DNA from 3 places in the Pseudomonas sp. 1L-C-7-B-C1 genome. Region 2 is predicted to be linked to each of the others. Evidence: riboswitches for the same ligand, from Rfam matches in the RefSeq annotation. Region 2 holds a riboswitch; each other region holds the start of a gene.
The links. Region 2 has a riboswitch for cobalamin ahead of cobO (cob(I)yrinic acid a,c-diamide adenosyltransferase). Riboswitches for the same ligand answer to the same signal wherever they lie in the genome.

Region 1: it holds a riboswitch for cobalamin, as region 2 does, so the genes downstream of both, AC0Z8Z_RS12720 (CbtB domain-containing protein) here and cobO (cob(I)yrinic acid a,c-diamide adenosyltransferase) in region 2, are expected to answer to the same signal.
Region 3: it holds a riboswitch for cobalamin, as region 2 does, so the genes downstream of both, AC0Z8Z_RS18985 (ABC transporter substrate-binding protein) here and cobO (cob(I)yrinic acid a,c-diamide adenosyltransferase) in region 2, are expected to answer to the same signal.

Annotation. Positions count from the first base shown of each region.
Region 1 is NZ_JBXAWH010000007.1:91,357-93,614, forward strand. Features, by position in the region: gene cobW (cobalamin biosynthesis protein CobW) at 1-596, opposite strand, end outside; cobalamin riboswitch at 724-954, opposite strand; cobalamin riboswitch at 1,056-1,288, shown strand; gene AC0Z8Z_RS12720 (CbtB domain-containing protein) at 1,386-1,595, shown strand; gene AC0Z8Z_RS12725 (CbtA family protein) at 1,607-2,258, shown strand, end outside.
Region 2 is NZ_JBXAWH010000011.1:218,068-220,325, reverse strand. Features, by position in the region: gene AC0Z8Z_RS18185 (C40 family peptidase) at 1-386, shown strand, start outside; cobalamin riboswitch at 514-739, shown strand; gene cobO (cob(I)yrinic acid a,c-diamide adenosyltransferase) at 846-1,457, shown strand; gene AC0Z8Z_RS18175 (cobyrinic acid a,c-diamide synthase CobB) at 1,454-2,258, shown strand, end outside.
Region 3 is NZ_JBXAWH010000012.1:150,454-152,711, reverse strand. Features, by position in the region: gene AC0Z8Z_RS18990 (aspartate/glutamate racemase family protein) at 1-538, shown strand, start outside; cobalamin riboswitch at 722-915, shown strand; gene AC0Z8Z_RS18985 (ABC transporter substrate-binding protein) at 1,058-2,059, shown strand; gene AC0Z8Z_RS18980 (FecCD family ABC transporter permease) at 2,128-2,258, shown strand, end outside.

The DNA.
Region 1 (2,258 bases), on a different contig from region 2:
GCTGCCAGCGCATCGGCGTCGAGCATGTCGGCCTTGTTCAGCACGACCAGATCGGCGCTGGCCAGTTGGTCGGCGAACAGCTCGTGCAGCGGCGATTCGTGGTCCAGGTTCGGGTCGAGCTTGCGCTGAGCGTCGACCTGATCCGGGAACGCGGCGAAGGTGCCGGCGATCACGGCCGGGCTGTCGACCACGGTGATCACCGCGTCGACGGTGCAGGCGTTGCGAATTTCCGGCCACTGAAAGGCTTGCACCAGCGGCTTCGGCAGGGCCAGGCCCGAGGTTTCGATGAGGATGTGATCGAGATCGCCGCGGCGGGCGACCAGCTCCTGCATCACCGGGAAGAACTCTTCCTGAACGGTGCAGCACAGGCAGCCGTTGGCCAGTTCGTAGACGCGACCGACGGCCTCTTCTTCGGTGCAGCCGATGGTGCACTGCTTGAGGATGTCGCCGTCGATGCCCAACTCGCCGAATTCATTGACGATGACGGCGATGCGTCGGCCTTCGGCGTTGTCGAGCATGTGCCGCAGCAAGGTGGTTTTGCCCGAGCCGAGAAAGCCGGTGACGATGGTGACGGGAAGTTTGGCCAGTGTTTTCATCGGTTGCCCTCAGGCGTGCGGCGGGGCAACGAGGACGAAAACAGCGCAGGCCGGCGGAAGCAGGCGCGCGGTTCGATTCGCCACCGGATCACCCCGCCCGGTTGTAGTGGAATGCCTCGGCCGCTTGCAAGCGGTCCGATTCGAGGCAGGTCTCCTGGCTCACGGCGGCCGGTTGCTGACAGGCATCGTCAGGCGACTGGCATTCATCGCGCCTTCCCGCTCGCGCAGTGGCTGTGCAATGAACCTGTCCGTTTACAGTTGCGGGGGCAGCTGCGGCTTGAAACCGCATTCCCTTCTTAGCGCCGGTGGCCTTGATACATGAAAAGGCGGCCGGCGAACCTCAAGTGCGCAAGGCTACGCAGTGACCGCAGGCCGGTCAATCGCGCCGTTGCAGTGATTGCCGCGCCGATTGACGCAGCGAATGACCCCACGATTGACGACACGAACCGTGCGTGGTCTTCTACACACCTTGTTACGGGTGCCCTTCACAGGGTGAAACGGGAAACCGGTGCGTGCAGACCTTCGGGTGTGCATCAGTCCGGTGCTGCCCCCGCAACGGTAAGCGAGTGAAGAGTCAGATCCACTGTGTCGGCATCGATATGGGAAGGCGATTCTTGAAGGCACGATGGCTGTAACGGCTGATGCATGTGCCCCTCGCGAGCCCGGAGACCGGCCCGACAACACACCATAACAACCCGCGGTGGGCGGGCGCTGTTGAGCACTGCCGGCATTCGCCTGCGGTGCCCTTGCGCCTTTCCGTCCGCTGAAACCACTTCAGAGGGAAGCGCCATGTCCATCAGCACACCCCGCCAGACGTCCGGCACCGCCGGCAACACCACAACGGCCGTGACTGCCACGCAAAGCCAGCGCCTTGTTGCCGCCGTCAGCGCGATGTTTCTCGGCGCATTTCTGGTGTACTTCGCCGGTTTCTCCCACATCGATGCGGTGCACAACGCGGCACACGACACCCGTCACAGCTCCGCCTTCCCTTGCCATTGAGACCTGCCGCCATGTTCAAGCGAATTGCGCAAACGGCCGGGTTCACCGGACTGCTCGCCGCCCTGTTGTTGACACTGCTGCAGAGCTTCTCGGTGGCGCCACTGATCCTGCAGGCGGAGACCTACGAAAAGGCCCCGGCTACTGAGATGCACGAGCACGGCGACGGTGCGATAGCCGGCCACGTCCATGACGCCGAAGCCTGGGAGCCGGAAGACGGCTGGCAGCGCGTGCTGTCCACCACCGGCGGTAATCTGGTGGTCGCGGTCGGGTTCGCCTTGATGCTGGCGGCGCTGTACACCCTGCGTACGCCGACCAGTGCCCGCGAAGGCGTGATGTGGGGATTGGCCGGTTATGCGGTATTCGTGCTGGCGCCCACTCTTGGTTTGCCGCCCGAACTGCCCGGCACCGTCGCGGCGGACCTGACCCAACGGCAGATCTGGTGGGTGGGCACTGCTGCCTCCACGGCTGCAGGGTTGGCGTTGTTGGTGTTTGCCCGGCACTGGCTTTTGAAGGTTGTGGGCGCAATGATTCTGGTGGTGCCGCATATCGTCGGCGCCCCTCAGCCGGCGGTGCATTCGGCACTCGCCCCGGAAGCCCTTGAAGCGCAATTCAAGATTGCGTCGCTGCTGACCAATGCGGTTTTCTGGATTGCCCTGGGCTGGA
Region 2 (2,258 bases):
TGTTGCGCGCGATCGGCCTCGTTGGCACGCCCTATCGCTGGGGCGGCAACACGCCTGATTCGGGATTCGATTGCAGTGGCCTGATCGGCTACGTCTACCACGATGCGGCGGGGATCACCTTGCCGCGGTCGACACGGGATATGATCACCCTGCGCGGTCCTGACATCGATCGCAGTCAGCTGCAGACCGGTGATCTGGTGTTCTTCGCCACCAGCGGCGGCTCCCACGTCAGCCATGCCGGCATCTACGTCGGGGAAGGGCGATTCGTTCACGCACCAGCCACCGGCGGCACCGTCAAACTCGACAGCCTCGACAAGCCCTATTGGCAAAAAGCCTGGCTGAACGCCAAACGCGTTATCCAGCCATCGAACCTCGCCAGGCAATAGTCGCTTCTGAGGCAATGTGTTCATGGGCTGTTGCTGCATGAACACCTGTGCCTTTCAGGGTGAAATCCCGTAAACCCGTGGGCGCTCTGCCCACGGTTCGATTGACGCTCCCCAGTCAACCCTCTAACCTTCGCGCCATGTTTCAGGTGCCCGGGACTTCGTTGGTCCACAGGGTGAAACAGGGAAGCCGGTGCGATTGCTCGTGCGATCAATTCCGGCGCTGCCTCCGCAACGGTAAATGAGTCTGGGCCACGCACGATGCCACTGTGTTCGCTGAACATGGGAAGGCGCATGGCCTGCCACGCTTGTGGCAACTCATGAGTCCGGAGACCGGCCTGATCCATCGAACAGCATCACGGAGGGCGATGCTCTGCTGCAGGCCGGCCTTGTCCGGTGCCTGCTGACAGTCTTTGCCCGTGCCCTCCGTCTGCCACACCTGCCCTCAAGCGGAGAGCTGAGATGAGCGAATCCCCCGAACGTGACGAACGCCACCTGGCGCGCATGCTGCGCAAAAAGGCGGTGATGGACGAGCGCATTTCCAGCGCGCCGAATGAATGCGGATTGCTGTTGGTGCTGACCGGCAACGGCAAAGGCAAGAGCAGTTCGGCGTTCGGCATGCTCGCCCGCGCCATGGGCCACGGCATGCAGTGCGGCGTCGTTCAGTTCATCAAAGGCCGCCACAGCACCGGCGAAGAGCTGTTCTTCCGCCGCTTCCCTGAACAAGTGCGTTACCACGTGATGGGCGAGGGCTTCACCTGGGAAACCCAGGACCGCCAGCGTGACATCGCCGCCGCCGAAGCCGCCTGGGCCGTGGCCCGGGAGATGCTCAAGGACGCGTCCATCGGTATGGTCGTGCTCGATGAGCTGAACATCGCCCTCAAGCACGGTTATCTGGACCTGGAGCAGGTGCTGAGCGATCTGCAGGCACGGCCACCGATGCAGCATGTGATCGTCACCGGTCGCGGGGCGAAGCATGAATTGATCGACCTTTCAGACACCGTGTCCGAAATCGGCGTGGTCAAGCATGCCTTTCAAGCCGGCATCAAGGCCCAGAAAGGCATCGAACTGTGAGTGAGCGTCAACCCCGGCACTGCCCGGCAGTGCTGATCGCAGCGCCGGCGTCCGGTCAGGGCAAAACCACCGTCACTGCCGCACTGGCCCGTCTGCACCGCAATCAGGGGCGCAAGGTGCGCGTGTTCAAATGTGGGCCGGACTTTCTCGACCCGATGATTCTTGAACGCGCCAGCGGCCATCCGGTGTACCAACTGGACATGTGGATGATCGGCGAGGACGAAAGCCGGCGCCTTTTATGGGAAGCCGCTGCCGATGCCGACCTGATCCTCATCGAAGGCGTCATGGGCTTGTTCGACGGCACCCCCTCCAGCGCCGACCTGGCGCGGCGTTTCGGCGTGCCGGTGCTGGGCGTGATTGACGGCACGGCCATGGCCCAGACCTTCGGCGCTTTGGCGCTGGGACTGGCGCGCTATCAGCCGGATCTGCCGTTCGCCGGCGTGCTGGCCAATCGCGTCGGTACGGTGCGCCACGCGCAGTTGCTGGAAGGCAGCCTGACCGAAGGCCTGCGCTGGTACGGCGCGCTGTCCCGTGAAACCGGCATTGAGCTGCCCAGCCGGCACCTCGGCCTGGTGCAGGCCAGCGAATTGAATGACCTGGACATGCGCCTCGACGCTGCCGCCACCGCGCTGGCCAGCACCTGCGACGCCACCTTGCCACCGTCCGTGACCTTTACCGCGCCGGAATTCGTGCCGGCCGAACCGCTGCTGGCCGGGGTGAAAATCGCCATCGCCCATGACGAGGCGTTCGCGTTTTTCTACGGCGCCAGCCTGGACCTGCTTCGGGAGATGGGCGCAGAAC
Region 3 (2,258 bases), on a different contig from region 2:
GTCCTACGAAGGGCCTTACGACGCGGTGATCCAAGCCGGCTACGGCGAGCACGGCCGCGAGGGCTTGCAGGAATTGCTCGATGTGCCGGTGGTGGACATCACCGAAGCCGCGGCCAGCCTGGCGATGCTGCTGGGGCATAAATACGCCGTGGTCACGACGCTGGACCGCACCGTGCCGCTGATCGAAGACCGTTTGAAGCTGGCCGGCGTGTACGAGCGCTGCGCGTCGGTGCGGGCCAGTGGCATGAGCGTACTGGAGCTGGAAGAATCGCCCGAGCGTGCGGTCGAAGCCATCGTTGAGCAGGCCCTCGACGCGGTGACCCGCGACAAGGCCGAAGTGATCTGCCTGGGCTGCGGCGGCATGGCCGGGCTGGATCAACTCATCCGCGACCGCGCCGGCGTGCCCGTGGTGGATGGCGTCACCGCAGCGGTGGCGCTGGCCGAATCGCTGGTGCGTCTGGGGTTGAAGACCTCGAAAGTGCGGACCTATGCGACGCCTCGGCCGAAGAAGATCGTCGGTTGGCCGTTTAAGCTGTAGGCAGCCCCTCTGGACTTACGAAGAGCGCGCACGAACCCTTGTAGGAGTGAGCTTGCTCGCGAAGACTGCATCCTGGCCACTGAAGATTTAGCGGATGTGCCGGCCTCTTCGCGAGCAAGCTCACTCCCACAGGTATTAGCCTCTGCCACACCGCCGCCGCATTCGCCTCCACCCGCCGAATCGTTTAGTATCCCCGCCGCCGGTTTCCACTCGGAATTAATAGGGAATCCCCAGGCGCGCTGCGCGCTGAAACGGAACTGTCCCCGCAACTGTAGGCGCTGAGCCCTGCTTCCTGTTTGCCACTGGGTGACCCCGGGAAGGCCGAAGCATAGCGATGATGCGCCAGTCAGGAGACCTGCCGGCCAGCATATTCATTCACCGGCGGGGTGTCCGGGGAAGGACTCCCGTTCGCGCGTCGCTCGCGCACGCTGTGCTCGCCCTCATCGTAGGGGCGCCCGTCGGGTGGACTTTCCAGCGCCTGCTTCGCCAAGCACTCAGGCTTTCTGGAGATCGCTGTTCATGCCGCTGCGCCGCCTCGCCGCCCTGCTCGTCACGCTGACTTTGCCCACCGCCGGTTTCGCGGCGTCGACGGCCTACCCTTTGACCGTGGACAACTGCGGCGAACCGCTGACCTTCACCCATGCCCCGCAGAAAACCGTCACCATCGGCCAGGCCGCCACCGAGATGCTCTACGCCCTCGGCCTGGGCCCCAACGTGATCGGCACTTCGCTGTGGTTCAATCCCGTGCTGCCCCAGTACCAAACCCTCAACGACGGCATCGAGCGCCTGGCCGACAACGCGCCGAGTTTTGAATCAGTGATCGGCAAACGCCCGGATTTCGTGCCGGTGCAGTTTGAGTGGATGGTCGGGCCCCAGGGCGCGGTCGGCACCCGCGAGCAGTTTCGCGATCTGGGCATCCCGACCTACATCCTGCCGTCCGATTGCGAGGGCAAGAACAACCGGGTTGGCGCTGACGGCACGCGCCTCGAAGCCTTCCGCATCGACACCCTGTACAAAAGCCTGCGTCAGCTGGCGCAGATCTTCGACGTGCAGGACCGTGGCGAGCAATTGATCACGGGTTACCAAACCCGGCTGGCCCAGGCGGTGACGCAAGCGAAAGCCCATGACAATCCACCCGTCTCGGCGGTGTTCTGGTTTTCCAGCCCGGACATCAACGTCGACCCTTACGTGGCCGGGCGCAAGGGCATCCCCAACTTCATGCTCGACACCCTCGGCATGCGTAACGTCATCGACTCCGATGAGGAATGGCCGACCGTGGGCTGGGAAACCATCGCCAAGGCCAACCCGACCGTGCTGGTCATCGCACGCATGGACCGTCGCCGCTTCCCGGCCGACGATCACGAGAAGAAGCTGGCGTTTCTCCGCTCCGACCCTGTCACCCGCAACATGGACGCGGTGAAAAACAATCGCATCGTGATCATGGACGCCAGCGCCATGGAGTCCAGCGTGCGGCTGTTTGACGGCATCGAGCAACTGGCTCAGGCCACTCAAGCGCAATGACGTCATTCAGCATGCCCCGGTCGAGCGTCGTCCGAATCTTCGGCCACGGTGCCTGGGCCCTCGCGTTGATGGCGTTGGCGGTGCTGGCGGGCGTGGCGATTGGCGAGACGTCGATCAGCCTGCCGGTGATCGTTCAGGTGCTGGCCAACAAGCTGTGGGCCGCGGGTTTTCCTCTCGACCCTATCGACGAGGGCATCGT